DNA from 3 places in the Roseateles flavus genome. Region 2 is predicted to be linked to each of the others. Evidence: riboswitches for the same ligand, from Rfam matches in the RefSeq annotation. Region 2 holds a riboswitch; each other region holds the start of a gene.
The links. A riboswitch is a leader RNA that binds a small molecule or an ion and turns the genes downstream of it on or off. The one in region 2 is predicted to bind glycine.
Positions count from the first base shown of each region.

Region 1: it holds a riboswitch for glycine, as region 2 does, so the genes downstream of both, gcvT (glycine cleavage system aminomethyltransferase GcvT) here and ABDJ40_RS23065 (D-amino acid dehydrogenase) in region 2, are expected to answer to the same signal.
Region 3: it holds a riboswitch for glycine, as region 2 does, so the genes downstream of both, ABDJ40_RS13700 (branched-chain amino acid ABC transporter substrate-binding protein) here and ABDJ40_RS23065 (D-amino acid dehydrogenase) in region 2, are expected to answer to the same signal.

Region 1 is NZ_JBDPZC010000006.1:145,910-156,084, forward strand. Features, by position in the region: gene ABDJ40_RS13935 (DegQ family serine endoprotease) at 1-44, opposite strand, end outside; gene ABDJ40_RS13940 (ATP-binding protein) at 121-1,536, opposite strand; gene ABDJ40_RS13945 (response regulator) at 1,533-2,192, opposite strand; glycine riboswitch at 2,303-2,406, shown strand; glycine riboswitch at 2,416-2,524, shown strand; gene gcvT (glycine cleavage system aminomethyltransferase GcvT) at 2,586-3,710, shown strand; gene gcvH (glycine cleavage system protein GcvH) at 3,800-4,174, shown strand; gene gcvP (aminomethyl-transferring glycine dehydrogenase) at 4,319-7,219, shown strand; gene ABDJ40_RS13965 (hypothetical protein) at 7,256-7,633, shown strand; gene ABDJ40_RS13970 (L-serine ammonia-lyase) at 7,643-9,034, shown strand; gene ABDJ40_RS13975 (PEP-CTERM sorting domain-containing protein) at 9,216-10,070, opposite strand.
Region 2 is NZ_JBDPZC010000017.1:5,410-15,584, reverse strand. Features, by position in the region: gene ABDJ40_RS23075 (PQQ-dependent sugar dehydrogenase) at 1-622, opposite strand, end outside; gene ABDJ40_RS23070 (DUF2785 domain-containing protein) at 697-1,614, opposite strand; glycine riboswitch at 1,751-1,854, shown strand; glycine riboswitch at 1,856-1,974, shown strand; gene ABDJ40_RS23065 (D-amino acid dehydrogenase) at 2,077-3,375, shown strand; gene fusA (elongation factor G) at 3,479-5,578, shown strand; gene ABDJ40_RS23055 (hypothetical protein) at 5,673-6,215, shown strand; gene ABDJ40_RS23050 (hypothetical protein) at 6,865-7,056, shown strand; gene ABDJ40_RS23045 (hypothetical protein) at 7,105-7,362, shown strand; gene ABDJ40_RS23040 (HDOD domain-containing protein) at 7,564-8,319, shown strand; gene ABDJ40_RS23035 (methyltransferase domain-containing protein) at 8,410-9,027, shown strand; gene ABDJ40_RS23030 (Lrp/AsnC family transcriptional regulator) at 9,056-9,538, opposite strand; gene hppD (4-hydroxyphenylpyruvate dioxygenase) at 9,661-10,175, shown strand, end outside.
Region 3 is NZ_JBDPZC010000006.1:77,169-87,343, reverse strand. Features, by position in the region: gene ABDJ40_RS13725 (autoinducer binding domain-containing protein) at 1-67, opposite strand, end outside; gene ABDJ40_RS13720 (prephenate dehydratase domain-containing protein) at 657-1,301, opposite strand; gene ABDJ40_RS13715 (acyl-CoA dehydrogenase family protein) at 1,307-2,476, opposite strand; gene ABDJ40_RS13710 (acyl-CoA thioesterase) at 2,499-2,912, opposite strand; gene ABDJ40_RS13705 (class II fumarate hydratase) at 3,114-4,517, opposite strand; glycine riboswitch at 4,725-4,818, shown strand; gene ABDJ40_RS13700 (branched-chain amino acid ABC transporter substrate-binding protein) at 4,986-6,128, shown strand; gene ABDJ40_RS13695 (hypothetical protein) at 6,325-6,549, shown strand; gene ABDJ40_RS13690 (AraC family transcriptional regulator) at 6,589-7,623, opposite strand; gene ABDJ40_RS13685 (diguanylate cyclase domain-containing protein) at 7,620-8,540, opposite strand; gene ABDJ40_RS13680 (TonB-dependent receptor) at 8,718-10,175, shown strand, end outside.

The sequences.
Region 1 (10,175 bases), on a different contig from region 2:
AGGCGGCGGGCCGGGATCATGCGGTTGAGGCGGTGGTCGGTCATGGCGTTCTCCTTTTGGCTGCAGCGACCTGGACGGTCGCGACGGTCAGCACTTTCGAACGCCTCGCTTAGAAACCGCTTAACGAAGCTGAGCCCGGTCTGAGGACGCATCGCCCGGCTCGCAGGCCGGGAGGCGCAGCTCCACCTGCAGGCCGCCCAGGCGACTGGACTGACTCAGGCGCAGCTGGGCGCCATGGCGCTCGGCGATGGCCTTGACGATGGCCAGGCCCAGGCCGCTGCCCGGCGCCTGCGAGGCCGAGGCACTGCTGCGATAGAAGCGGTCGAAGACGCGCTGGCGCTCGTCGGCGGGGATGCCCGGCCCGCTGTCCTCCACCAGCAGCAAGACCTGACCCTCTCCCGGCGTGGCATGCAGGCTGAGGTCCACCTGGCCGCCCGCGGGGCTGTACTTGATGGCGTTGTCCAGCAGGTTGCGCAGCAGCACGCGCAGGCCTTCGGGCTGGCCCAGGACCCAGGCGGCATCGCAGTCCTGCAGGCCCACGTCCACGCCGCGCAGGCTGCCCAGCTCGCTGGCATCGGCCACGGCCTGGCGGCAGAGCGCGTCCAGGGCCACCGGCTCCAGCGCCCGCTGCGCGGCCGCGCCTTCCTGGCGGGCCAGGGACAGCAGTTGCTCGATCAGGTGCGAGGCCCGCTCGATGCCCTGCTCCAGGCGCCTCAGGCCGGGCTCGCCTGCCGTGCTGCTCATGGCGCTGCCCTGCTGCAGCGCCTGCAGCTGCAGCTTCAGCGCGGCCAGCGGCGTGCGCAGCTCATGGGCCGCATCGGCCACGAAGTGCTGCTGGTCCTCGAAGGCCCTGCGCACGCGGCCCAGCAGGGCGTTGAACTCCTGCACCATGGGCCGCAGTTCGCTGGGCAGGTCGCCCGCGGGGACGGGCGCCAGATCGCCTGGCGAGCGGTCCGCCAGCTGGGCGCGCACGCGCTCCACCGGGTCCAGGGAACGGCTGATGACCAGCCACACGACGAGACCCAGCAGCGGCAGCATCAGCAGCGTGGGCATGGCCGTGCGCCAGGCCAGTTGCGAGGCCATGCGCTGGCGCACTGAGAGGTCCTGGGCGACCTGGATCACCTGCAGCGGCGTCTGCACCGAGAAGACGCGGAAGGTGCGCCCACGGTCGCTGACGTCGGAGAAGCCCAGCACCGCGCGCTGCGGCAGCAGCCACGGTCCGGGTGAGCGGAACATGGAGGCGCCGTCCAGGCTCCAGACCTGCACATGGAAGTCGAAGCTCTGCTGCTCGCCCAGGGGCAGCGAGATGGTGCCGCTGCCCGGCCCCGCCATGCTGCCGCGCAGTGAGAAAGCCATCTGCTGCATCTGGTAGTCGAAGAGCTGGTCGGCCTCGGCCAGGGCCGTGCGGTAGGCGCTGTAGGCCTGCAGGAAGGCCGCCAGCGAGACGGCGGCCAGCAGGAACATCATCAGGCGCTGGCGCAGCGAGCGCGGCATCAACCCTCGCCGCAGGCCCGCCAGCCGTTCGAGGCTCTTCATTCCTTGGGGACGCGATAGCCCACGCCGCGCACGTTCTGGATCAGCTCGGCGCCCAGCTTCTTGCGCAGGCCGTGGATGTAGACCTCGACCGCATTGCTGGAGATCTCGTCCTTCCAGCCGTAGAGCTTCTCCTCCAGCTGCTGGCGCGACAGCACCATGCCCGGCCGGGCCAGCAGCGGCTCCAGCACCGCCCACTCACGCGCCGAGAGCACGACCTCGCGGCCGTCCTTGCTCACCTCGCGGGTGGCGGGGTTGATGGCCACGCCCTTGTGCTCGTAGACCGGCTCGGCACGGCCCTGGGCCCGGCGCAGCAGGGCGCGGATGCGGGCCAGCAGCTCGTGGAACTCGTAGGGCTTGAGCACGTAGTCGTCCGCCCCGGCGTCCAGGCCGGCAATGCGCTGCTCCAGGGCATCGCGCGCCGTGGCGATCAGCACGGGCAGGCTCTGCTTGCGGCCGCGCAGCTGCTTGAGCACCGTCATGCCGTCGGCCTTGGGCAGGCCCAGGTCGAGGATCAGCAGGTCATAGTTCTGGCTCAGCAGCGCGGTGTCGGCCATCTCGCCGTCGCGGACCCAGTCGACCGCATAGCCTTCCGCCCGCAGCAGGTCCAGCAGGGGCTCACCGATCATCAGGTCGTCTTCGACCAGCAGCAGTCTCATGGTGGCTCGGGGCACGTCGGGGTGGAAAAGCAGAATTCTCCACGGAAGAAAGCCCCCGGCCTTAGCAGCCCCTTAATCTCTTGCCGGGCGGGCTGATTCCATGGCTACAATGCGCCCGGTCAGGAGAGAGCTCTCTAGCGGGAGCCGCCGAAGGCGCAGAGGCATTGGTGATCCCACGCTTCGAACGCTCAGGCAAAAGGACTGACAAAACGTTCCGATCGGAACGTTCCTCACTGGAGAGAGACGGGTCTCGAGCCCGTCCACCGAAGGGGCAAGCTGCTGGCGATACGCCGGTGGCCAATCTCTCAGGTAAAGCGGACAGCGAGGGCAGCTCCCCATCCCCGGATCAACGGCCGGGCTGGGGTTCCAGAATGCCCTCGAAGGAATTTGCCCATGTCCGCCCCCGCCGCCGATCTCAAGAAGACCCCCCTGCACGCCCTGCACGTCGAACTCGGTGCCAAGATGGTGCCCTTCGGCGGCTACGACATGCCCGTGCAGTACAAGGCCGGCATCCTGGCCGAGCACAAGCACACCCGCACGGCCGCCGGCCTCTTCGACGTCTCGCACATGGGCCAGCTGCGTCTGGTGGGCGCTGACGCCGGCGCCGCCCTGGAGTCCATCGTGCCGGTGGACATCATCGACCTGCCCGTCTACAAGCAGCGCTACGCCCTCTTCACGAACGAGCAGGGCGGCATCCTCGACGACCTGATGGTCTGCCGCCGCCCCGACGACATCTTCGTGGTGGTGAACGCCGCCTGCAAGGAGCAGGACACGGCCCATCTGCAGGCCAAGATCGGCAGCCGCTGCGAGGTGATCCCCACCCCCGAGCGCGCCCTGCTCGCGCTGCAAGGCCCGCAGGCCGTGACGGCCCTGGCCCGCCTGAACCCCGAAGTCGCCAAGCTGACCTTCATGACCGGCGGCTTCTTCAATCTGGACGGCATCGAGACCTTCCTGACCCGCTCGGGCTACACCGGCGAAGACGGCTTCGAGATCTCGGTGCACAACGACCAGGCCGTCGAGCTGGCCCGCAAGCTGCTGGCCCAGCCCGAAGTGATGCCCATCGGCCTCGGCGCCCGCGACACCCTGCGCCTGGAAGCCGGCCTGTGCCTCTACGGCCATGACATCGACACCAGCACCACCCCCGTGGAAGGCGCCCTGACCTGGGCCATCCAGAAGGTGCGCCGCGCCGGTGGCGCCCGTGCCGGCGGCTATCCCGGTGCCGACATCGTCAACGAGCAGCTCGCCAACGGCGTGCAGCGCAAGCGCGTGGGCCTGATCTCCGCCGAGCGCATGCCCGTGCGCGAAGGCGCCAAGCTGGTGAACGCAGACGGCACCGAGATCGGCGTCGTGACCAGCGGCTCCCTGGGCCCCACGGTCAACCAGCCGGTGGCCCTGGGCTATGTGCAGACGGCCTACGCCCCGCAAGGCACGGAAGTCTTCGCCCTGGTGCGTGACAAGCGCGTTGCCATGACCGTGGCCGCCACCCCCTTCGCGCCGCACCGCTATTTCCGCGGCTGACATCCGCGTGTGAGGGGCCGATACTGGCCCCTCGCCTGTTTCCCCGTCCAGTTTTCCCTGGTCTTTTCTCCCGACATTCGGAGCACACCATGAGCATCAAGTACACCGCCGACCACGAGTGGATCCAGATCAACGCTGACGGCACCGCCACCGTGGGCATCACCGTCCATGCGCAAGACGCGCTGGGCGACGTGGTGTTCGTGGACCTGCCCGACGTCGGCAAGAGCTTCGCCGAGAAGGAAGTCGCCGGCGTGGTCGAGTCCGTCAAGGCCGCCGCCGACGTCTACATGCCCGTCAGCGGCGAGATCACCGAGGTCAACGAAGCCCTGCGCGCCGACCCTTCCCTCGCCAACAGCGACCCGCTGGCCTCGGGCTGGTTCTTCAAGGTCAAGCTGTCCAAGCCGGCCGAGCTGGACGCCCTGATGGACGCCACCGCCTACGACGAGCTGGTCAAGAACAGCTGATCGCCGTGAGGTGAACAACGGGCACCGACAGTCCTGTCCGTGCCCGTTTCCGTATCTGCCGGGCGGCCCCTGCCTGCCACCGCCCTGCCCCGGACTGCCGCCGCCGGCCATGAGCCTGCCGCGGTCACCGATGAAGGATTTGCCATGTTGATGTCTGCCCTGAAGCCCCTGCGCGAACTCGAGAACGCCGCCGAATTCCACGCCCGCCACATCGGCCCCGATGCCGCCGATGAAGCCGCCATGCTGTCCGTGATCGGCCAGGCCTCGCGCCGTGCCCTGATCGAGGCCATCGTGCCCGCCAGCATCAAGCGCACGGCCGGCATGCAGCTGCCGCCCGCCGCCACCGAGGCCGCCGCGCTGGCCGAGCTGAAGGCCGTCGCGAGCAAGAACCAGGTGCTCAAGAGCTACATCGGCCAGGGCTACTACGGCACCCTGACCCCGGGCGTCATCCTGCGCAACATCCTCGAGAACCCCGCCTGGTACACCGCCTACACGCCCTACCAGGCCGAGATCTCGCAAGGCCGCATGGAGGCCCTGGTCAACTTCCAGACCATGGTGACCGACCTCACCGGCATGGCCATCGCCAACGCCTCCATGCTGGACGAGGCCACCGCCGCCGCCGAGGCCATGACTCTGGCCGCCCGCGTGGGCAAGAGCAAGAGCCAGACCTTCTTCGTGGCCGACGACGTGCTGCCGCAGACGCTGGAAGTGGTGCGCACCCGCGCCGAGCCCATCGGCATCACCGTGGTCGTGGGCCCCGCCGCCGAGGCCGGCAAGACCGAGTGCTTCGCCGCCCTGGTGCAGTACCCCGGCGTCAACGGTGACGTGCGCAGCCTGCAGCCCGTCGCCGACGCCGTGCATGCCCAGAACGGCCTGCTGATCGCCGCCGCCGACCTGCTGTCCCTGACCCTGCTGAAGGCACCTGGCGAGCAAGGCGCCGACATCGCCGTGGGCACGACCCAGCGCTTCGGCATGCCCATGGGCAATGGCGGCCCGCACGCCGCCTACATGGCCTGCAAGGACGAGTTCAAGCGCAACCTGCCGGGCCGCCTGGTCGGTGTCTCGGTGGACGCGCAAGGCAACAAGGCCTACCGCCTGGCCCTGCAGACCCGCGAGCAGCACATCCGCCGCGAGAAGGCCACCTCCAACATCTGTACCGCCCAGGTGCTGCCGGCCGTCGTGGCCAGCATGTACGCCGTCTACCACGGCCCGCAAGGCCTGAAGCGCATCGCCCAGCGCGTGGCGGCCTACACCGCCATCCTGGCCGAAGGCCTGAAGGGCCTGGGCTTCGGCATCAACAATGCCGCCGCCTTTGACACCCTGCACGTGCAGACCGGCGCCAAGACCGAGGCCCTGCTGGCCGCGGGTGTCAAGGCTGGCATGAACTTCCGCCGCGCCTCGGCCCAGTCCCTGAGCCTGTCGCTGGACGAGACCACCACGCGTGAAGACCTCGGCGCCGTGCTGGCCGTCTTCGCCGACGGCAAGAGCCTGCCCGGCTTCGCCGCCTTCGAGAAGGGCGTGGCCGCCATGATCCCGGCCGAGCTGGTGCGCACCAGCAGCTACCTCGACCACCCGGTGTTCAACACCCACCACAGCGAAACCGAGATGCTGCGCTACATCCGCGCCCTGTCCGACAAGGACCTGGCCCTGGACCGCAGCATGATCCCGCTGGGTTCCTGCACCATGAAGCTGAACGCGACCAGCGAGATGATCCCCATCACCTGGCCAGAGTTCGCCCAGATCCACCCCTTCGCCCCGCGCGAGCAACTGGCGGGCTACGAGCTGCTGAACGAACAGCTGACCGCCTGGCTGTGCCAGGCCACCGGCTACTCCGGCATCAGCCTGCAGCCCAATGCCGGCTCGCAGGGCGAGTACGCCGGCCTGCTGGCCATCAAGGCCTGGCATGAGTCGCGCGGCGAAGGCCATCGCAAGATCTGCCTGATCCCCGAGTCCGCGCACGGCACCAACCCCGCCTCGGCCCAGATGGTGGGCATGCAGGTGGTGGTCACCAAGTGCGACAAGGAAGGCAATATCGACCTAGCCGACCTGAAGGCCAAGTGCGAGCAGCACAGTGCCAACCTGGCCGCCATCATGATCACCTACCCCTCGACCTACGGCGTCTTCGACACCCAGGTCAAGGAGATCTGCCAGCTCGTGAAGAGCCATGGCGGCCGCGTCTATGTGGACGGCGCCAACATGAACGCCCTGGTCGGCGTGGCGGCCCCTGGCGAGTTCGGCGGCGACGTGTCCCACCTGAACCTGCACAAGACCTTCTGCATCCCCCACGGCGGTGGCGGCCCGGGCGTCGGCCCGGTCTGCGTGGTCGCCGACCTCGTGCCCTTCCTGCCCGCGCACCGCAGCGCCGGCGTGGGCGTGGCCAGCAATGTGGGTGCCGTCTCGGCCGCCCCGCTGGGCAACGCCGCCGTGCTGCCCATCAGCTGGATGTACGTCCGCATGATGGCCGCCGACGGCCTGCAGGCCGCGACCGAGATCGCTATCCTGTCCGCCAACTATGTGGCCGCCCGTTTGTCGGATGCCTATGACATCCACTTCAGCGGCAATATCGCCGGCGTGAAGGGCGGTGGCGTGGCCCACGAGTGCATCCTGGACCTGCGCCCGCTGAAGGACAGCTCCGGCGTGTCCGCCGAAGACGTGGCCAAGCGCCTGATCGACTACGGCTTCCACGCCCCCACGCTGTCCTTCCCGGTGGCCGGCACGCTGATGGTGGAGCCGACCGAGTCGGAGTCCAAGGCCGAGCTGGACCGCTTCTGCGACGCCATGCTGGCCATCCGCGCCGAGATCGCCAAGGTCGAGGCCGGCCAGTGGGCCCGCGAGGACAACCCGCTCGTGAACGCTCCGCACACCGCCGAGGTGCTGCTGGCCACCGAGTGGAGCCATGGCTACACCCGCGAGGAAGCCGCCTACCCGGTGGCCACCCTGCGCCGCCAGAAGTACTGGTCGCCGGTGGGTCGCGTGGACAACGTCTACGGTGACCGCAACCTGTTCTGCTCCTGCATCCCGATGAGCGAGTTCGAACAGGCATAAGGCCAGCGCCCGCAGCCCACGGCAGGAGCCCACAGCATGGACAGCCCGAGTGATTCTCAGTTGGACCAAAGCTTCACCGCTCTTGCCGTGCTGAGCCCGGCGGGCAAGCTGATTGCCCAGGGCCGGCACCGCCTGGAGCTGCGCTCCTGGTGCCCGCCGCAGGTGCCCCTGCGCGACCTGCTGATCATCGAGAGTCGCCGCCAGGTGGCCTCGGACGACCAGCTAGACCCTGAGGCGGCCGGGGTCGCCCTGGTCGATGTACTGTCGGTGGACCCCTGGCCGGGCACGCCGGGCATGTTTGCCTGGCAGCTCGGCAATGTCCGCCCCATCACCCCCAAGCTGAGCCCGCTGCCCGCGCGCGGCGGCCTCTACACCATCTGCCTGAGCAGCCTCGCCGAGACTGCCGACACCTGAGAGAGCACCATGGCCGTTTCCGTTTTCGACCTGTTCAAGATTGGCATCGGCCCCTCCAGCTCCCACACGGTGGGCCCGATGCGCGCCGCCCGCCTCTTCGCCTCGCGCCTGCGCAGCGAGGGCCTGCTGCCGCGCACGGCGCGTGTGCTGTCCCAGCTCTACGGCTCCCTGGGGGCTACCGGCAAGGGCCACGGCAGCGACACCGCCGTGCTGCTGGGCCTGGCCGGCCATGAGCCGGACACGGTCGATGTGGAGCGCGTGCCTCAGTACCTGGACGAGATCCGTCAAGGCAGCCGCATGCAGCTGCTGGGCGAGCACTGGGTGGACTTCAACGAGGTCAAGGACCTGGTCTTCTTCCGCCGCCAGAGCCTGCCCTTCCATGCCAACGGCATGCGCTTCAGCGCCTTCGATGCAGAAGGCGCGCTGCTGTCCGAGAAGACCTACTACTCGGTGGGCGGCGGCTTCGTCGTCAGCGAGGAGGTGGCGGCCGACGGCAGCAAGCAGAAGGTGATCGCGCCCGACGCCACCGTGCTGCCCTACCCCTTCAAGACGGGTGACGAGCTGCTGGCGCTGACCAAGACCCACGGCATCAGCATCGCCGAGGTGATGCGCCGCAATGAGCGCCACTGGCGCAGCGACGCGGACACGCGTGACGGCCTGCTGCGCATCTGGCAGGTGATGCAGGACTGCGTCAGCCGCGGCCTGCGCACCGAGGGCATCCTGCCGGGCGGCTTCAAGGTCAAGCGCCGCGCCTCACAGCTCTACCGCGACCTCACGGCCAACCCCGAGGCCGCCCTGCGCGACCCGCTGCAGGTGATGGACTGGGTCAACCTCTACGCCCTGGCCGTCAACGAGGAGAACGCTGCCGGCGGCCGCGTGGTGACGGCACCGACCAACGGCGCGGCCGGCATCGTGCCCGCCGTGCTGCACTACTACAGCCGCTTCGTGCATGGCGCCAATGAAGACGGCGTGGTGGACTTCCTGCTCACCGCCGCCGCCATCGGCATCCTCTACAAGGAAAACGCTTCCATCTCAGGCGCCGAGGTCGGCTGCCAGGGCGAGGTGGGCGTGGCCTGCTCCATGGCCGCCGGCGCCCTGTGCCAGGTAATGGGCGGCACGCCCGAGCAGGTGGAGAACGCGGCCGAGATCGGCATGGAGCACCATCTGGGCCTCACCTGCGACCCGGTGGGCGGGCTGGTCCAGATCCCCTGCATCGAGCGCAATGCCATCGCCTCGGTCAAGGCCATCAATGCGGCCCGCATGGCCCTGCGCGGCGACGGCACGCACTTCGTGAGCCTGGACAAGGTCATCAAGACCATGCGCGACACCGGCGCCGACATGATGACCAAGTACAAGGAAACGGCCCGCGGCGGCCTGGCCGTGAACATCGTCGAGTGCTGAAGACCATGGAGCGGGTGAGGCGAGCCCCTCACATGCCCTGTCTCACACGCCCAGCCCCGGACGCCGCCCTCCCGCCAGCCAGGCCCTGCTTCAGCATCGGGCCCGGTTCAGCCGCCGGAGCTCCTGCGACCAGCCCCAGCTGACAAGGCCAGAAGCTGCCGCTGCGTCCGCGGATGTCCGCTCAGGCTGACTTGCGGCGGCGCGACACCAGAAAGCCGCCGAATCCCGCGGCGAAGAGCAGGGGCGTGGCCGGCTCGGGCACCTGGGTGACCGTGATGTCGAAGGAGGTCTCTCCCACGGGGCAGTCCGCCAGGCAATCCGAAGCGGTATAGGAGCCTTCGTTCTCCAGGACCACGAAGCCAAAGCCCGCGAAGCTGCTGGTGACCCGGGAAGTGAAGGTCTTGGTGGCCTGGTCCAGCTCGATGGCCACCTTCTCCTTGTGCGTCTTCCCGGCGTCGTCGACGACCCCGAGATCGCCGGACACCTTCAGCTTGCCGCCGCCCTTGTCCTTCTTGAGGCCAGCCGCCGAGGTCTTGATCTTCGGCGTGACGCCGTCGGTCTCGATCTCGATTTCCAGATCGGCCGTATGGTCGGTCTTCTCGATGATCTTGCCCTTGTCCTTGAAGTTCTTCCCGGCGTACGGCCCCTTCTTCCAGGTCCCCTTGCTGTCCAGGTTCCACACCTTGTTCAGCGCGGCGTCGGTCTCCATGGCCGCCCCGTATTCGACGGACCAGGTCTCGCCGAGATAGGTGCCGGAGAGGATGCCACCGTAGCTGCCGGAGAAGATGCCCGGCGACGTTTCAAGGACGCGGTAGCGTCCTTCGTAGTGAAGCTTGGCACCGAAGTCGACGAGCCCCGCTCCCAGGAGCTGGGTGACGATGGCGTCCAGACTGGAATCGACGTGCAGCTGCTGCGCGACGACGAACTCCTCTTCGATGGGGATCGGGACCGCGGTGGACTTCAGCGGCGCCGCAGACGCGAGTCCCGCCGCGACGACAAGGGCAGATCCGATGAAAGCCATGGTTGCTGATTTCATGTTCAGTTCCTCCAGAGGTTGAGCGACCCCGCGCCCGTTTGCCGGGCCAGGGCCTCGCGGGATCTTGGTCTCAGCGGAGCTGCGGCGCCGCTACGCGCTCCGGGA
Region 2 (10,175 bases):
CCTGAGCGGGGCTGCCCTGCTGGCGCTCGCCCAGGGTCACGAAGAGGGTCTTGTCGCGGGCAAAGACCAGGCGGGAGCCGTAGTGCCCGGAGCCGCTGACCTTGGGGCTCTGGCGAAAGATCACCTGCCCCTCCACCAGGGCCGTGCCCTGCAGCCGGGCCTTGAAGACCGCCGTGCCGCTGCGCCCCGCCTCGCTGCCACTGCCCGGTTCGCTGAAGCTCAGGTAGACGAGGCCGTTCTGGCTGAAGTCGGGGTCGAGGGCCAGGTCCAGCAGGCCGCCCTGCCCCGCCGAGTCCACCGCTGGTGCGCCGCTGATGACCTCCTTCTGGCGCGCGTCGGCGCTGAGCCTCAGCAGGCCGCCGCTGCGCTGGGTCACCAGCAGGCGCCCGTCCGGCAGCACGGCCAGGGACCATGGGTTGCCCAGGTCCGTGCGGAGCGTGGCGAGCTGGGGAGTGGGGCTCGGCGTTGGTGTCGGTGTCGGCGTGGGTGTTGGTGTCGGCGTGGGTGTTGGTGTCGGCGTGGGTGTCGGTGTGGCGCTGGCGCTTGAGTCACCGCCGCCCCCTCCGCACGCCACCAGGGCCGCCACCATCAGGGCTCCCGAGCTTCGATGCCAAGCTGCCATGCGCCATCTCCCGTCGTGGATGCAGGCAGTCTAGGAGCTTGCCGGCGTCCCCGTTGTAAGAAGCTGTGGCGGCCTCAGTCCAAGGACGCCAGCGCCTGGCGCACCGCGGGCAGCGCGCGCTCGCGCAGGCCGGCATCGGGTTGCTCCTGCAGGGCCACATAAAGCGGCCACAGGAACTGGCGGGCGTTGTGCGCCAGGCGCAGGCGGCGGGCATCCCAGCTGCCGCCGCGAGCGGGCTCCAGCACCGTCAGCAGCCAGGCCTTCACCTGCTCCGCCGACCAGGCACTGCGCGCCAGGGCAAAGCGCGCGGCCCGCGCCAGGCGCTCGCCCTCGCCATGCTGGTAGGCGACCTGCCCCTGGGCCAGCACCTGGGCGCCCAGCGAGGCCAGCATGAGGGCCGCGCCGTCCGCATCCACGGCGGGGTTCAGGGCCAGCTGCATCAGCAGATCGGCGCCGTGGGCCACCCCATGGCGCCAGCCCTCGCGGTCGTCATGCGCGCGGTAGTCGCGCCATTGCCGCAGCCAGGAAGCGCCTGCCACCAGCAGGGCCTCGCGCTCGGCAGGCTGCAGAAAGGGCTGGACGCGATCGACACGGGCGACCTCGGACAGCGCCAGCGCCGCAAAGGGCGCGTGAAACCCCGGAGCGTCCGGCGGCGCCTGCAGCACGGACAGCCAGCGATCGCGCAGCAGGCGCAGGGTTTCAGGGGTGAGCCGGCCGGCGCGCATCCAGGCGGAAAGCAGCTCGAAGCCCAGCTCGTCACGCAAGGCGGGATCGGGCGAGGACAGACAGTCGGCCAGAGAGAGCGCCACTCGCTGGAAGGGCGCCGCCGGGCGCGCGGCGTCCTGCGTCCAGGCACGCAGCTGCGCGGCCTGCTGGACCTGGCCCTCCAAGGACGGCGGGCAATCCGCCGCAGCCGGGGCCACGAACGCCGCCATCAGGGCCAGGCCAGCCCAGGTCCGGCCTCCGATGCAGACTTTTGCAGTGCGTCCCATGCGGACCTCCTTGGCGCGCATCTTGGGCGCGCCTCGGCTCCCGCGCCACCGGACTTGCCCGCCGTGCACAAAGCCATGGGAGACCGCTGGCGCAGGCGGCCCGCTTGCCGACGGCCGCCCCGGCCACGTACACTGCGCGTCGGATTCAGGAGAGTGCAGACCCCATGCCATGTTCATGCGGGCCTGCCGCCGAAGGCGCAAGCTCCCATACTCGCTCAGGCCCCGTACTGGATCCGTCATCAAGCCGAATGCTGGAGAGTGAGGCCAGGCTCCGAGCCCGGCTTCCGCCGAAGGAGCAAGGCCGCAGACCCTGAAGTCCAGCGGCTGAATCTCTCAGGTACCGAGGACAGCGGGAGCGGCGCGCACAGGCGCACGCTCTCTTTGGCCCGGGGTTTTTTCTGCCCCTCACGCCCGAGTCACGCACGCCTGCGCGTTCAACCCTCAGTTCATCGAGAGTTCCGCATGCATGTCATCGTCCTGGGCGCCGGCGTCACCGGCATCAGCACCGCCTGGTATCTCCGCCGGGCCGGCCACGAAGTCACCGTCATCGACCGCCAGCCCGCAGCCGGCCTGGAGACCAGCTACGCCAATGGCGGGCAGATCTCCGTCTCCCATGCCGAGCCCTGGGCCAATCCCGGCGCACCGCTGAAGGTGCTCAAGTGGCTCATGAAGGAGGACGCCCCCCTGCTCTTCCGCCTGCGCGCGGACCTGGCCCAGTGGCGCTGGGGCCTGCAGTTCCTGCGCGAGTGCACGCAGGGCCGCACGGCGCACAACATCCGCAACATCGTCAAGCTGGGCCTCTACAGCCGCGAGCAACTGCGCGAGCTGCGCGGCCAACTGGGCCTGCAATACGACCAGCGCACCCAGGGCATCCTGCACTTCTACACCAGCGAGGCCGAGTACGAGGCGGCGCAGGAGCCGGCCCGCATCATGCGCGAGCAGGGCTGCGAGCTGGACATGAAGACGCCCGACGAATGCGTGGCCATCGAGCCCGCGCTGGCCCAGTGCCGGCAGCAGATCGTCGGCGGTTCGATGACGCCCAGCGACGAGTCCGGCGACGCCCACCGCTTCACCCAGGCCCTGGCCGCCCGCTGTGCGGAAGCCGGCGTGCGCTTCGCCTACGACACCCGCATCCTGGGCCTGGAAGGCAGCCGCGAGTCCGGCATCAGCCGCGTGATCTGCGCCGATGCGAACGGCGTGGTGCAGCGCCTGGCCGCCGACCGCTTCGTGCTGTGCATGGGCAGCTTCAGCCGCGGCCTGGCACGCGAGCTGGGCATCCATCTCAACATCTACCCGGCCAAGGGCTACTCGGTGACGCTGCCGGTGATCTCGCCCGAGCACAGCTACCAGGTCTCTCTGACGGACGACGAGTACAAGCTGGTCTTCTCGCGCCTGGGCGACCGCCTGCGCATTGCCGGCACGGCCGAGCTCAACGGCTACAGCACCGAGCTGAACCTCACCCGCTGCGAGGCCATCGTGCGTCGCACGCGCGAGCTCTTCCCCTCCATGACCGACGGCCGCGGCGCGCAGTTCTGGACCGGCCTGCGGCCCGCCACGCCGTCCAACCTGCCCTATATCGGCGCCAGCCACGTGCCCAACGTCTACCTCAACACCGGGCACGGCACCCTGGGCTGGACCCATGCCTGCGGCTCGGCGGCGGCCATTGCGGACATCGTCAGCGGCCGGCGGCCCGTCCTGGACTACGCCTTCACCGCAGCCACGCAGGAGCAGCTGGAAGACGGCGAGCTGCGCTACGCCTGAACGACGTCAGGTCTTGCGCACGCCCCCTTGTGCGGGGCCATGCCTTGCCCTAGGCTCAGGCCACGGCATTTGTGCATCGGTCCCGACCTCAAGGAGCACGCCTATGGCCTCCAGCCCTTCGTCCGCAGGAGGCGCTGCCTCCGGCCTGTCCGGCAGCGCGCAGGATTCCCGCCTGCAGAGCCTGCGCACCCTGGCCCTGGTCGGCCCCGCAGGCAGCGGCAAGACCACCTTGTGCGAGGCCCTGCTGCTGCAGGCGGGCGCCATCAAGCAGGCAGGATCCGTCGAGAAGGGCAACACGGTCAGTGACCACGAAGCCCTGGAGCGCCGCATGCAGCATTCGCTGCAGACCAGCGCCGTCCACCTCGACTGGCAGGGCCTGCGCCTGCATGTGCTGGACACCCCGGGCGCGCCGGACTTCATCGGCCAGGCCCTCCCCGCGCTGGAAGCCGTGGAGAGCGCCGTGCTGGTGCTCAATGCGCAGGCTGGACTGGAGCTGATGGCCACGCGGCTGATGGAGGTCGCGGCCCAGCGCGAGCGCACGCGCCTGGTCGTGATCAACAAGATCGACGCCCCGGAGGTCGACCTCCCCGGCCTGCTGGCCCTGCTGCAGGAGCGCCTGGGCAAGGAATGCCTGCCGCTGAACCTGCCGGCCGGCGGCGGCACGCGGGTCTCGGACTGCTTTTTCCAGCGCGACGGCGACAGCGACTTCGGCTCCGTGGCCGAGGCCCATCGGGCCTTGGTGGAACAGGTGGTGGAGGTCGACGGTGACTTCGTCGAGCGCTACCTCAACGAAGGCGACGTCCCCGCCAGCGAGCTGCATGCGCCCCTGGAGCAGGCCCTGCGCGAGGGCCACCTCATCCCCGTGTGCTTCACCGCGGCGAAGTCCGGCGTGGGCGTGCCCGAGCTGCTGGACGCCATCGCGCGCCTGCTGCCTCACCCGGGCGAGGCCAACCCGCCGCAGTTCCTGGAGGGCGAGGGCGCCGACGCCCGCCCGCTGAAACCCCTGCCCGATGCAGACCGCCACGTGCTGGCCCACGTCTTCAAGATCCAGGCCGACCCCTACCTCGGCAAGCTGGCCCTGCTGCGCGTCCATCAGGGCACGCTGAAACGCAATGCCCAGCTCTATGTGGGCCATGCACGCAAGCCGGTGCGCGTCAGCCATCTCTTCATGCTGCGCGGCAAGGAGCATGTGGAGGTGGAGCAGGCCCTTCCGGGCGACCTCTGCGCCGTGGCCAAGATCGACGAGCTGCACTACGACGCCGTGCTGCACGACGCGCCCGAAGACGAACACCTGCACCTGGCCCCGCTGCAATTCCCCGAGCCGGTGCACGGCCTGGCGATCAGCCCTGCCCGGCATGGCGACGAGCAACGCCTGTGGGACCAGCTGCGCCGCCTGGTCGACGAAGATCCCTGCCTGCGCCTGGAACATGCCGCCCAGACCAACGAGACCCTCGTCTACGGCCTGGGCGAACTGCATCTGCGCGTGCTGCTGGAGCGCCTGCGCGAGACCTACAAGGGCGAGGTGCAGACGCAGCCGCCACGCGTGGCCTACCGGGAGACCATCTCCTCGCCCTCCGAGGGCCATTACCGCCACAAGAAGCAGAGCGGCGGCGCCGGACAGTTCGGCGAGGTGTGGCTGCGCATCGAGCCCCTGGAGCGAGGCGCCGGCTTCGAATTCCGCGACGAGGTCAAGGGCGGCACCATCCCCGGTGTCTTCATGCCCGCCGTCGAGAAGGGTGTGCGCCAGGCCCTGGCCCAGGGCGTGATCGCCGGCTTCCCGCTGGTGGACCTGCGGGTGGTGGTGTTCGACGGCAAGCACCACTCGGTGGACTCCAAGGAAATCGCCTTCGTGACCGCCGGGCGCAAGGCCCTGATGGCCGCCGTGCTGGAGGCCCGCCCGCAAGTGCTGGAACCCATCGTGCAGGTGGAGATCCTCGCCCCCGCCGCCACCATGGGGGACATCACCGGCGACCTGGCCTCGCGGCGCGGGCAGGTGCTGGGCACGGGCAATCCGGTGCCGGGCAGCATCAGCATCCAGGGCCTGGCCCCGCTGGCCGAGCTCGTCAGCTACCAGACGCGGCTCAATGCCCTGACCAGCGGCCAGGGCCGCTACACCATCAGCCTCTCGCACTACGAGCTGGTACCACCCAATATGCAGGCGCAGCTGGTGGCGGCCCACAAGCCGCACGACGAGGACGAGTGAGGACAATCACACCGGGCTTGAGTGAACAAGGCTTTATCATTGCGGGATGTGTTCCGCTGCCCGGGACGTCGCTCAGGTCCGTCTGGACAACGCGATGATCCTGTTTGAAGAGTTCGTCGCCGCCACCATCAAGCACCCCGATGCCGCCGCTCTGCGCGGCCTGGAGCGGCGTTTCGCGGAGCGCTTGCAGATCCAGCCCAGCTACTGGAGCCAGATCAAGAGCCGTTCGCGCCAGATCGGCGAACGCCTGGCCCGGCAGTTCGAGCAGCTGTGCCACAAGCCGCCCGGCTGGATGGACCTGGAGCACGGCCAGGCCCCGGCGCCCGCGGGCGACACCGAACCTGCCCTGCCCCGCGATGACGACGAACGCTTCATCATCGGCCTGGTGCTGACCTACTATCGCCGCCATCCCCAGCGCGCCCGCACGCGCCTGCTGGACCTGCTGGGCGAGGTGCTGACGCCGCCGGAGAGCCCGGCGCCCGCCCCGGTGGTGCATCCTGCCGCCGGCACGGGGGCGCGCAGCTCGGCCGCCAGGCCGCCCGCCGCGCCCGCTTCGGCGGCGTCGCACGCCAGCGATCTGGACGACTGGCGCCGACTCCAGCAGGGCATCGCCCCGCTCAAGCCCAAGAAGCGTTAATCAGGGACAGCGGTGCCAGCGCCCGGCCACGGCCGGCGCGCTTTCTCTCGGGGCCGCTGCCGCCCGCTCCCCCGCCCCCGTACAAGGCCCATGCCCAGGCGCTTCCCGCGCCTGGCGCGCACATCGCACGCGCCGCGCGAGCTTCGCACGGCGCTTGGGATTGCTTTGCATCAGAGATAAAAAGCGCTTGCGCAAGATAATCAATCGTTTATCATTTGCGCAAGTCGCGGACGGGTTCACCGCGATGAGTTCCTCACCACCGCGCGTCACCCCGCCCCTGCAGTGCCAGGGTGACGCCGCCTCGGTGAGCACCAGCAACCTCACCTGACCCTGGTCATCAGGGCCATGCCAGCCACGCGTCACCGCCGAACCCGGGCCGACGCCGGCTTGCTCAAGGCCCCCGGGCGCACCCAGCGCCCTGATGTGCCAGCGCCTGCCTGTGCCCTGCGGCCTGCCGCCCTGCGCGTGGCTTCGAACCACCGCCTGCGCAAGCGTCCCTGCCGCCATGCCCTGACTTGAGACCGGTCCCGTGCCGGGCCAGCCTGCGGGTGGATCCGTCCACCGGCCCGGCGCCGCCTGTGCATCGTCCGATCAACCCTTCATTGCCTGCGCCGGCCCGACGAACCCGGGAGGCGCCAAGGAGAGCGACATGTCCCAGTTCACCGCCCCTCGCCCGCAGCTGACGCTGCAGGGCCGAAAACCGCGCAATCCCCTGGTGGCGCCGGCCCTGCTGCGGCAGGCCGGCCGCCACCAGGCCCAACGCGCCGCCGAACGCCAGCGCGCCAAGCAAGACCTGGCCCTGGAAATCCGCCGTCTGCGCCCAGACGAGCGCAGTCCGTGAATCGCAAGCCTCGCCGCCTGCCGGCGCGAGGCCCGAGGGAGCACCATCATGCAAAAGATCATCAAGACGACGCGCTTCGGCATCGTCAGTACCAGCAGCGACGTCCTGGCAGCCCTGTCCCTGCGCCTGATGCGCTGGCTCAGCGCCCCCGCTGCATCCGAAAGCCGTGTTGAGACGGCCGAGCAAGCCACGGAAGAAGCCGCCACCGAGGCCCTGCCGCGCCGCCGCGCCGGGGACCCCATCGGCAGCGTCCGCTTCGACGGCGAACGCCTCGGCGGCTGGCCGGGCGAAGGGAGGATCCGATGAGACGATTTTTCCTCACTTTGCTGCTGGCAGTCGGGAGCCTGGCGCTCAAGTTGGGCACGGCATTGCCGATACTCGACAAAAGCGCCTACGCTATGGCCTGCGATGAGCACCCCGCCCCCCCAGCCGTTCACTCCACTGAGCAAGCCCTTCCTGGACTTGAATCGCTGGACTGCGTTTTTCCGGGAGGCGGAGATCCCTGTCTTGGCATCGACAGCCGAACAGCTCGAGCTCTGGCGTGCTAACGAGGACGCCGTCGATGCCAACAGCATCGGCGAAGGCCTGGCCACCGACCCGCTGATGACGCTCAAGGTGCTGCGCTTCGCCTCGGCCCATCGGTCCAGCCGCCTGCTGGCCGATGCCGAGACGGTGACCGCAGCGCTGGTGTTGATGGGCATCACGCCCTTCTTCAAGTACTTCGGCCCCCAGCCCACCGTCGAGGACCGCCTCGCCCACCTGCCCGTGGCCTATGGCGGCCTGATGCGGGTGATGCGACGCGCCGACCGCGCGGCGCGCTTTGCCCTGGGCTTCGCCGCCCACCGGCTGGACCCGGACGCCGCCATCATCCACAGCGCAGCCCTGCTGCACGACTTCGCAGAGATGCTGCTGTGGTGCCACGCCCCGGACCTCGCCCAGAAGGTCCAATGGCGCATGGCCTCGCAGCCCGGCACACGCAGCGTGACCGCACAGAAGGAAGTGCTCAATATCGAGTTGGGGGACCTGGAGCAGAGCCTCATGCGGGCCTGGCGCCTGCCCGAGCTGCTGACCCACTGCACCGACGACAAGCGCGGGCATGATCCGCAGGTCCAGTGCGTGCGCCTCGCTGTGCGCCTGGCCCGACACACCGCGGACAGCTGGGAGAACCCCGCCGTCCCCGACGACCTCCGCGAGATCGGCGAGCTGCTCACGCTGGGCCCGACGCACACGCTCAAGCTGCTGCACGAGCTGGACGTCCGCTGACGCCTTCGGTGGGGCCGGGCGGCCCTCGGTTGGCCTCGGCGCGTCAAGGCGCCCTCGCCCGCCACCATCGCCCAGCCTATGATGCGGGCCATGGCCGGCCCTACCCAAGACTTCTGGCAGCAACGCTTCGAACAAGGGCAGACGCCCTGGGATCGCGGCGCACCTCACCCCCAGTTGCAGGCCTGGCTCGATGCCGGTGTACTGCGCCCAGGCCAGCGCGTGCTGGTGCCGGGCTGTGGCAATGGGCACGAGCTGCAGTCACTGGCCCGGCACGGGCTGATCGCCCGTGGCCTCGACTACGCCCCAGCGGCCGTCGCTCGCGCCCGCCAGGGCCTGCTGGAAGCCGGCCTGGGCGCCGATGTCGAGGAGGCCGATGTGCTGCAATGGCAGCCGCCGGAGGACGCACGCCCCGGGGTGGTCTACGAGCAGACCTGCCTGTGTGCCCTGCATCCCGACCATTGGCAGGTCTATGCGGCCCAACTGGCCCGCTGGCTGCCGCCCGGTGGCCTGCTGCTGGCCCTGTTCATGCAGGCCAGGCGTGAATCCGCTGCGCAAGGCCTGGTCGAAGGCCCGCCTTATCACTGCGACATCAACGCCATGCGCGCCCTGTTTCCCGCCACGCTGTGGGAATGGCCTGCGCCGCCCTATACCGCCATCGCGCATGCGCAGGGCTGGCAGGAGCTGGCCCTCGCACTGCGCCGCCGCTGAGGCCCTCGGGCGAGGGCCCGGGCGTGGCTCACAGCGGCAGGGCCGTCGTGTTCTTGAGCCGGTCCAGCACGAAGCTGGTCTTGCAGTCCTGCACGCTGGGATGCTTGAGCAGCGTCTCGGTGATGAAGCGCGCGTAGTGCGCCATGTCTTCCACCAGCACACGCAGCAGGTAGTCCATGTCACCCGTCAGCGCCGAGCATTCGACGACTTCCGGCCACGTCTGCACCGCGGCGCGGAAGAGGTCCATCGGGTTGCGCTTGTGCGATTCGGTGTGCTTTTCGAGCCGCACATTGATGTAGGCCGTGAGCCCCAGGCCGACGGCCTCCGGATTCACCAGGGCCACATAGGCCGAGATGACGCCGATCTCCTCCAGCCGGCGGACCCGCCTCAGCACGGCCGAGGCCGAGAGGTTGACCTGTGACGCCAGGGCATCGTAGGTGACGCGGCCATCGACCTGCAGCGCCCTCAAAATGCGCCGGTCGATGGCGTCGAGCTGACTTTCCTTGTCCATATCAAGATTCTTGCAGCTTTCCTGCACACCCCTTTGGTGACGTCCACAAGATCGCATGAATCCTGCGGCCCCATCCTCGTACAGTTTTGCGCTATCGCAAAACTTTCCGCCTGGAGACGTGTATGGCCTTTACTCCCTGGGACAACCCCATGGGCACCGACGGTTTCGAGTTCATTGAATTCGCCGCCCCCGATCCCGCCGCCCTGGGCAAGCTTTTCGAGACCATGGGCTTCAAGGCCGTGGCCAAGCACCGCCAGAAGAACGTCACCCTGTTCCGCCAGGGCGGCGTGAACTTCATCATCAATGCCGAGACGGACGCCTTTGCCCAGCGCTTTGCCCGCCTGCACGGCCCGTCGATCTGCGCCATCGCCTTCCGCGTCAAGGATGCCGCCTTCGCCTACCAGCGCGCGCTGGAGCTGGGTGCGTGGGGCTTTGACAACAAGACCGGCCCGATGGAGCTCAACATCCCGGCCATCAAGGGCATCGGCGACTCGCTGATCTACCTGGTCGACCGTTGGCAGGGCAAGGATGGCGCCCAGCCCGGCGCCATCGGCAACATCAGCATCTATGACGTGGACTTCGTGCCGCTGCTGGACGCCGCCGGCCAGCCCGTGGATTCCAATCCGGAAGGCCACGG
Region 3 (10,175 bases), on a different contig from region 2:
ATTCCGAATCCTCAAAGCCGGCCGCGCAATGCGGCAGCCCTGCCGTGAACTGAATGATTCCTTGCATGTGTGACTCCCATGTTCGTCGAGCAGCCATGCTCAATAAATAACTAAGTGCTCGCGTTTTATGCATTCTCTGGGGACAACCCGGAGTCGGCGTAACAATATGTGACCACCTTCATGATCAGGCGCTTCAATTTGCCCAAATGACCATCATCTACTGGCGCCCGTGTGAATTTCGTTTGGTTACATTTGCAGAAAATGAAGGCGGAAGGTAGGCCTCGAGACCCGCAGATCTGCCATTCAAGATCTGCTTTCACGCTTGATTACGCGAGTAGAAAATCAATTGAATGCCCTGGTGGCACCCCTTGACCGCGGCCGGCTCGGATCGGCCGGGCGTCCACGGGGACGGCCAGCCGCCATGAGGGGGGTGGCTCGTAACACCGCGGGCGCGGCATGCCGCGTGGGAGTGATGTGAGGCGTCCAGCCGTGCCGAGGCGATGCCGGGCCGGCCAAGCTCCCCCAGCGCACGGGTCTGGGGTCCCTCTCGCGTGACCGGCGGGTTGGAAGGGCAGGCCGCCTGAGGACCGTTTGAAGGCCGTTTGAAGGTCTTTTGAAGGTCTTTTGAAGGCCGCTGACCGGCCCGGTTGCAGCTCCTAGGCCGCTGAGCGGCCCGGCTGCCCCAGTCGAGCCGCTCTGAAGCGGCCCAGCAGCCGCAGCTCCCTGCACTGCGTGGCAGCGTCCTGCAGGGCCTGGCGGACGTCCTCGCTGTCCGCCGGGGCGCACAGCGTGAAATGGAATCGATAGTGCCAGCCGTCCTGGCGCGCCGGCCTTGCGCACCAGTGCCCGATGGCGATGTCGCGGCGCGCCAGGGGCCTCAGCAGGTCCGCCAGGCTGCCCGTCCGCTCCGTCAGCACCACGGCCACCATCAGGCGGTCGTCCAGGGCGTCAGCCGGGTGCTCGGGGGGCGCGATGAGCCCGAAACGGACGCAGGCAGGCGCCGCCGGCCCGCCGCCGGTCTCGTGCAGCAGTTCACCCACGACCTTGACACCGCCAGCGAACAGGAGGTCATGGCTGCGGTTGACCATGCCCTCCTGGCTGCTCTCCAGGGGCACCAGCCCCAGATCGCAATCGCCCTGGGCGACGGCGGCATGGACGGCATCCAGGCTGCCAAGGGCTCGGCGATCCGCCGGCGCACCGAAGTGCCGGTCCAGGGCCGCCCCGCCTTCCCAGGCCTCGGTGTGGGCGATGCACTGCCCGGCCAGGGCGTGAGGGCGTGCGCGCCAGGCGGGACCGTCCATGACACTCAGGCGGTGGAAACCAGCCCGGAAGCCGGCGTTCGAGTGCTGGCTGCAGCCTGCGCCGGCCGCGACATCTGGTTGAAGATGTTCTTGCGATGCATCTCCTCCGTACCTCCGACGCTGGCAAAGCCCAGGGCATCGCGCATCAGGAGGGCCACGGGGCCTTCCTGGTAGCCACGGCTGCCATGGAGGCGGACCAGATCCAGCGCGCTGCGGATCAGGTCCTCGGAGCCCACCAGCTTGGCCACGGAGCAGGCCAGCAGGGCGTCCGGCTCCTCGTTGATGAGCTTGCTGACCGCGGCCAGGGCCGTCCAGCGGCTGCGCTCCATGCCGATGCGGATGTCCGTCAGCCGGCGCTGGACGTACTGGTGCTCGACGATGGGCTCTCTGAAGCTCTCGCGGCCGCGGGCGTACTGCAGGGCATCCTCGAGAAAGGGGCTCACCAGGTGGGCGGCCACCAGGCCGTAGTAGGCCCGGCCCAGGGAGATGATGTCCACCAACTGCCGCAGCCCGCGCCGAGCGTCGCCCAACACCTGCGCATGCGGGACGAAGACGTCATGGAAGGCCAGGCTGCCGGTGGGCAGGTCCGTATTGCCCAGCTTGCGGTCGCCCGGGCCGATCACGAGGCCGGGCGCTTCCTGGTCGAGGAAGACCAGGGCCACTGACTCCGGTGCATCGGCATGCCGACAGACGATCAGCGAGAAAGCGGCCATCGGCGCATGCGCGATGTTGTACTTGCTCCCGTTCAGCCGATAGCCGCCCGGGCAGGGGGTGAGGGTGCTGGCGATGCTGCGGACATCGGTGCCCGTGCCCGGTTCGGCGATGCCCGTCGCGCAGAGCTCGCCGCGGGCCAGCATGGGCAGGTAGCGGTCCTTCTGGGCCTCGCTGCCATGGCGCTGCAGCCCCCGCACCATGCCCGCCTGGGCGATGGCCGACAGCAGCAGGGCCGGGCAGCGCACCGTCTGCGCCAGGCCCTCCAGCGCCGCGGTGAAGTCCCACCAGGCGGAGGCATGGCCCTCGCGCTGCCCCAGGAGCTCCCAGAGACCGGCTTCGCGCAGGCGATGCCAGCGCGCGGCGTCGAAGTCCTGGCGCGGGCCCATGCCGGCGATCTCCTGGCCCAGCGCCTGGAAGCGTCGCTGCAAGCCCGCTTGAGTTTCGGACCAGTGCATCATCATGTTGGATCTCCTGCCGCTGCTCTCAGACGCTGCCCTGGAAGTCCAGGATGCGGGCCTTGAAGTCCTCGGTGACGGGCGTGGTCTTGTTGCTCTCGTAGTCGAACATCACGTGCTTGGAGTAGCCGCGGGCGACCACGGTGTCCTGCCCGTCCTGACGGTGCATGATGTGCTCGATCTCGAAGCTCTTGGTGCCGAAGCCGCTGACACGGCTGCGCACGATGAGGCTGTCGCCGAACATGGCGGGCTGCACATACTCGCAGGCCGTCTTGACCATGATGTGCGGCAGCTTCTCGTGCTTGGGCACCGAGAGCACCTTGAACATGAATTCGAGGTAGGCGTGCTGCAGATAGTCGTAGTAGACAGGGCTGCTGACATGACCCATTGAATCCGTGTCCCGGTACTTGACTTGGATGGGCGTTTCAAAGTTCTTGCTCATGGGGGTTCCTGATGAAGTGGGGAATGGCCGACCGCGATGGCGACGGCGCGCTCGGCTGCCGGCGCCCCGAGCGCAGGGGCTCGTCGGACCTGCGGCAGTGTTGCGGGCTCGAGAGGGGATGACTACTGTCACCAATCACAGTTCGCCCTGCGATGGCGCGATACGTGGGCGCTCCAGCCGGCGGCGGCCGGCCAGGGGCGCTCAGTGCTCACCGGTCAGGCGGGCCGGGTCCAGCAGCGCCTGCAATGTGTCCGGATCGATCTCGGTGCACTCGAGGGCCACCTCGAGAATGGGGCGCTTCTCGCGCCAGGCCTTCTTCGCGATCTCCGCAGCCCGCTCGTAGCCGATCAGCGGATTGAGCGCCGTCACCAGCACCGGATTGCGCGCCAGCGCCTCGCGCAGCCGGTCCTCGTTCACCCGGAAGCTCGCGATCGCCCTGTCCGCCAGCAGTGGCAGCACGGCGGTCAGCAGGGTGATGCTCTCCAGCAGGTTGCGGGCGACCAGGGGCTGCATCACATTGAGCTCGAAGTTGCCGGACTGGCCGGCCAGCGTGATCACGGCATCGTTGCCCATCACCTGGGTGCACACCATGAGGGCCGCCTCCGGGATCACCGGGTTGACCTTGCCCGGCATGATGGACGAGCCCGGCTGCAGCGCCTCCAGCTCAATCTCGGCCAAGCCCGCAAGAGGCCCGGAGTTCATCCAGCGCAGGTCGTTGGCGATCTTGGACAGCACCACCGCCACCAGCTTGAGCGCGCCCGACATCGCCACGGCGGCGTCCTGGCTGCCCATCAGCGCAAAGCGGTTGGGCCCCGGTGCGAAGGCGACGCCGGTGCGCTCGCTCAGCACCTCGCAGCAGCGCCCCGCGAAGGCCGGATGGGCATTGACGCCCGTGCCCACGGCCGTGCCACCCAGGGCCAGGCGCTGCATCAACGGCAGGGCCGCCTGGACCTGCTCGCGGGCCCCCTGCACCTGCGCAGCCCAGCCTCCCAGCACCTGGCTGAGGCGCACCGGCAGGGCGTCCATCAGATGAGTGCGGCCGGTCTTGACGTGGGCATGCACGGTGTCCGCCTTGCGATGCAGCACCTGCACCAGGTGATCCATCGCGGGCAGCAGGCGCTGTGAGACCGCCAGCGCCGCGGCCACATGCAGGGCGCTGGGCACCACGTCATTGCTGCTCTGCCCGGCGTTCACCTGGTCATTGGGATGCACCGGCGCGCCGTGGATCCTGCTCGCCAGGGTGGCCAGCACCTCGTTGGCATTCATGTGGCTGCTGGTCCCGGAGCCGGTCTGGAAGACGTCGACGGGAAAGTGCTTCATCAGCGCCGCGTCCTCCAGCTTCAGCAGCGCCTCGCTGGCCTGTGCGATGGCCTGCGCGGCGGCGGCGTCGAGCTGCTGGAGCTCGCCATTGGCCGATGCCGCAGCCCCCTTGATGAGCAGCAGGGCACGGATGAAGCCGGGCGGCAGAGGCTGCCCGCTGATGGGAAAGTTCAGCACGGCGCGCTGGGTCTGGGCGCCGAACCAGGCGTCGGCGGGCACTTCCACGGTGCCCATGGAATCGTGCTCGACACGCAGGCCGGGCGTTGGAGGGCGGTGTTCACTCATGGCGCAGGCTCCCGTCAGCAGAAGGGCAAGGGCGGCTCCCGGTCACTATGGACCTGCGGGCGCGCATTTGCATCAAGAGGTTCTTACTGGCACACCTGACAAAAAGGCTCTTGATTTGATTGTGGGTAAACCCTGATTCGTGGGCATAATCAAAGCCTTCAATGCAAGGTCCAGGCTATCCGCTGGCGGCCTTGCTGGCCACAAGCCCGAGCGACATCGGGAGAGTCCGCGCGCCACCCCGCGCGGCGCCGAAGGAGCAACCGCCCCGGAAACTCTCAGGCAAAGGGACCGATGTCGTGGACGAACTCTGCAGAGTTGCCGGTTGCATGACGTCTGCCGGCGCGCCGAAGGAGCAAGCCCGCCCCATCCTGGGCGGGAGGAATCTCTCAGGCATCAGCGACAGAGGGGGCGACGACCGCCGAGGTCCGGCGGCGTCACCGTGTCGCTGACGTCCCCAGGAGAGATCCCATGAACCACCCCGCCATCCGCCTCGGCGCAGTCGCCGCGGCCTGTGTTTCCCTGTCTGCCCAGGCGGCAGAACCGCTGCTCGTCAAGATCGGCCATGTGGCTGCGCTGAGCGGCCCGGCCGCCCACCTCGGGCATGACAACGAGAACGGCGTCCGCATGGCCGTGGAAGAGCTGAACGCCAAGGGCCTGCAGATCGGTGGCCGTCCGGCACGCTTCGAGCTGGTGGCTGAGGACGATGCGGGTGACCCGAAGCAGGGCACCCAGGCCGCGCAGAAGCTGGTGGATCTCAAGGTGAACGGCGTCGTCGGCCACCTGAACTCCGGCACCGCCATCCCGGCCGCCCGCATCTATGCCGAAGCCGGCATCCCGCAGATTGCGCCCTCGGTGACCAATCCCAAGTACACCCGCCAGGGCTTCAAGACCAGCTTCCGCATGGTGGCGGACGACGCCCAGCTGGGCGGCACGCTGGGCCGCTATGCGGTGCAGACGCTGAAGGCCCGGACGGTGGCCGTCATCGACGACCGCACCGCCTACGGCCAGGGCGTTGCCAGCGAGTTCGAGAAGGCCGCCAAGGCGGCCGGCGCCACCGTCGTCAAGCGCGAGTTCACCAATGACAAGGCCACCGACTTCACCGGCATCCTCACCGGCATCAAGGCGGCCAGGCCGGACGTGGTGTTCTACGGCGGCATGGATGCCGTCGGCGGGCCCATGCTGCGCCAGATGAAGCAGCTGGGCATTCAGTCCAAGTTCCTCGGCGGTGACGGCGTCTGCACCGCGGAGCTGCCCAAGCTGGCCTCGGGCCAGATGCTGGACGGGCAGGTCGTCTGCGCCATCGCGGGCGGCATCGACGGCACGCTGCGCCCCGGCTTCGACAAGTTCAAGGCCGACTTCAAGAAGAAGTTCGGCACCGAGGTCCAGATCTACTCGCCCTACACCTACGACGCCACCAAGGCCCTGGCCGAAGCCATGGTCAAGGCCGGTTCCGCCGAGCCCGCCCGCTACCTGCCCGTGCTGCAGAAGCTCAGCATGCAGGGCGTCACCGGCACCGTCGCCTTCGACGACAAGGGCGACATCAGGAACGGTGCCCTGACCCTCTACACCTTCAAGGGCGGCCAGCGCGAGGAACTGGGCGTGGTGCGCTGAGGTGGGCAGGCCGCTGCGTGAGAGGCCAGGCCGCTGCGTGCGGGGCCGCCCAAGGTGGGCGGCCTTCAGCCTTGGCGAAGCTACGCCACCACTTTCCTTGCCCTGGATCAGCGCTTTGACGGACCGCGCTTGCGAGGGCTCCATGACGGCTCCAACATGAACGCCACGTGCAGAAGAGCGTGTGGAGGCGCGAGTCATGGGCACCATTTCACGAGCACTGTTTCTGGAGTCCCGGATCGGCGAGCTGGTCGAGCTGCCGCGATGCGGCACCGCCCTCGAGCTGCCCTGGGTCTATGACGGGGTCGCCGAGGACATCTGTGCCATGGCGAAGTCCGGCAAGGTGGAGGTCATCGAACGTCAGGTGCAGCAGGTCCAGGGTGAGCCCTTGATCACGCGCCTGGCCTTTCGCCGCTTGATGTGAGGGGCCCCGGCCGGCAGACGGCCCTGGCAAGCCCCGCCCTCATCCCGACAGCGCGACGCCCGGCGTCAGGCCCGTCCAGCGCTTGAACGAGCGCCGGAAGCTGCTGCGGTCGTGAAAGCCCAGCTCGCTGGCGATCGAGTCGCTGCTGCGACCTTGCAGCAGCAGGAGGTAGAGCGCCACATGGCTTCGGGCCTGGTCCAGCTGGGCCTGGTAGTGGGTGCCGTGCAGCGCCAGCCGCCGCTTCAGCGTCGCCGGGCTGACGCCGAAAGCCTGGGCCGCCTGCTCCAGGGGCGTGGCCTCCCGGTACCGGGGCAGCAACCAGTCATAGAGAGCGGCGAGGAGTCCGCGCCCCGCGGCGGCGGGATCGGCGTTCTGCTCCAGGGCCCGCTGGGCCAGGTTCGGCTTCACGGCACGGGGCCAGGGCCGGGACAGCAGGGCCGCGGGCAGGCGCATGGCATCGAACTGGCAGCCGAAGCTGAGCTCGGCCCCGAGGAAGACGACATGCTGGGACAGGTCCCGCGGCCGCGTCCGGTTGAAGCAGAAGCGCCAGGGCAGCGCAGCTCCACTCTGCCACTGGCACAGGGACTTCAGTGCGCTCATGTGCATGTCGACCACGAAGGCACGCTGGGCCGCGGGGATGCCGCAGGACTCAGTCCACAGCAGCAGCGCTTCGTCGCCATGAAGCAGCAGGCGCGGCGTCAGCAAGGGCGAGAGACGGCCGGCGTACCGGCACAGCAGCTCCAGCGCCTCCCCCAGCGTGGCGGCCTGCAGCAGGGCGTGGCTGGCCAGCCCCGCATGGCCGGGCAGGCTCAGCTGGCCCAGCACGAAGGGCGTGTCGGCCGCTGGCAGCCGGTGCTGCAGGGCGGCCAGCAAGGCCAGCAATTGACGGGGACTGATGAGAGCGCTGCGCACCAGACCGGCATGGTTCAGCAGGTCCTCGGGCGCCACGGCTCGGGTGCGGGCCAGTTCCAGCACGCAGGCCGCCTGCTGCTCCCAGGGCAGGCAGGGGCTGGCCAGATCGAAGACCGGCGACCCGGGCGGCGCGCACAGTGCCGGGCTCAGCGTGGGGCTCATGCCAGCCTCCGGGCCAGGGCCAGCAACTGCTCATCGGCCGGCACTTGCGGCTGTACCAGGGACCAGGCGCAGCGCGCCGCCAACTGCAGGCGCAGGCCTGCCCGCGTGTGGTGGCCCAGATGGTTCAGGGCGGCCTGCAGGTGCTGGGCCTGCCGCTGGGCGGCGTCCGCTTGCGCGCCGGGCAGCAGCACGCAGAAGCGGTCGGCTGCGTAGCGGCACAGCAAGGCGTCGGGCGGGAGGCTCAGCAGCAGGAGATGGCTGAGGGCCTGAAGCAGGCGGTCGGCCTCCGCCAGACCCTGCTCGCGGACCACGGTCTGGAAATCTTCGAAGCCCAGCATCAGCAGGGCTGCCGGGCGCTGCATGCGCTGCTCCAGCCCGACCTGCGCTGTCATGTAGCCGGCATCGCCCAGCTGCGTGACGCCCTCCATGCTGCGATGGTCCCTGAAGATGCGCTCCCGGCGCAGCAGCTGCTCCGTCAGGACACGATGCTCCTGGCGCCAGTGATGCAGGCCCATCGTCACCAGCAGCATGCCCAGAGGCACCAGGGTGGACTCCAGCCAGTTGTCCCAGAGCACCGACTTGGGCAGCAGCATGAATTCGTCCAGCGCATCCACCCATTCGCCCAGCAGCATGGCCGCCAGCCCGAGGCACAGGAGGTCGGTGACGCGGCCTGCCGGCCGGCTGGCGCGCAGCTGCATCAGCCACACGCCTGCCATGAGCACCATGCCGCCTTCGCCCACGATGTCCATCCAGTTCCAGCGCGCCAGGGGCTTGGCGATGGCCTGATCCTGGAAGCAGTACAGCACCAGCGCCATGGCCAGCAGGACGAGACGGCCGAAGCCGGCCAGGCCCAGGACGGGGGCGAGTGTCGGCACCTCCAGGGAGGCGAGCAGGCGGCGCGCGGAGCTGATGTTCATGGGGGCGTGATGCTAGGAAGGGTTTGTGACAGTTCCCGCGGAAGCTGAGGGAGGGGGGACCTATCGGCTCACGGGCGGGGCGGCCCTGCGCTCATCGGTCGATGTCACGCGACTGCCATCGGGCTTCGGGACAGTGCGCCCCCATTGCCCGCCGGGCGCCCATTCAGTCGAGATCCCATGAAACCTTCCCCTCGCTCCCACTGCCGCCTCAGCGCCCTGAGCCTCGGCCTGGCCGCCGCCTTCGGTGCGCAGGCCCAGGCCAGTGCCACGCTGGATGCCGTCACCATCACCGGCCAGGCCGCGAGCCTGCGCAAGGCACTGGCCGCCCAGGAAAAGGCCAACCATGTGCTCAGCGTCATCAGCGCCGATGACATCGGGGCCCTGCCGGACAAGAACGCTGCGGAGGCACTCGCGCGCATGCCGGGGGTCTCGCTGCAGCGCGACCAGGGGGAAGGTCGCTACGTGGTGATCCGCGGGCTGGGGCCGGACCTGAACTCGGTCTCCATCAACGGCTCCCTGGTGCCCTCGCCCGAGGCCGGTCGCCGCGGCGTGGCCCTGGACACACTGCCGGCCGGCATGGTGCGCTCCCTGGAGGTCAGCAAGACGCTGACACCGGACCAGGACGCCGATTCCATGGGCGGCAGCATCGCCGTCAAGACCTTGTCCGCCTTCGACCTGCCGCAATCCATCCTGAACGTCGGCCTCGGCGTCACGCGCGACCAGCTGACGGCGCGGGGCGACGCCAATGCCCACCTGCTGTGGGCCCGCCGCTTCGGCGAGTCTCGGCACCTTGGGGTGGCGCTGGGCCTGAGCACCGAGAAACGCCGCTTCGGGTCCGACGACGTCGAGACCGGTGGCGCCTGGACCGATGGCCGCCTGAGCGGCGTCGAGCTGCGGGACTACCTGCCCGTGCGCGAGCGTCGGGCCCTCTCGGCCAATCTGGACTACCGTCCCCGCGATGGGGAGAGCTACCAGCTGCGCGCCTTCATCAGCCGGTTCAGCGACGATGAAGTCCGCGACCGCCTCACCATCGGCAGCGTCGCGAACAGCGCGGCAACGCCGGGCGGCCTGTTCGCCGAGGGTCAGGTCGTGACAGCGCGGGCCGAGCGCCGGCTGCGACAGCGCAAGTACACACAGGGCATCGACTCGCTGAACGTCGGCACCGAACAGCTGCTGGCGGACTGGACGCTGCAGGCCTCGGCCGGCCTGGGCCGGGCCAGCGAGGACACGCCGGAGTCGATCAACGACGCGCGCTTCCGCCAGAACAATGTGGCCGGCCTCTCCTTCACCGACAGCCAGCGGCCGCTGCTGCAGGGTCCCGCGGCGCTCTACAACACGGCAGCCTATGCGCTGAACGGCATCACGCTGCAGGCGCGCTGGAGCGAGGACAGGGAAGCCCACGCCAGGCTCGACCTGGAGCGGCGCCTCTTGCTGGCGGGGCGCCCGACGGCCCTCAAGTTCGGCGTCAAGAAGAGCAACCGAGACAAGCGCAACGACACGGAGCAGTGGGCCTACACCAGTAGCAGCGCCGCGAGCCCGAACTACTGGGGCGCGGGCGCCAGCACCCTGGCGGCCTTTGCCTCCGAGCAGGAGCTGGACTTCCCCTACGGCCGCATGGGCGTGGCCATCGACCCG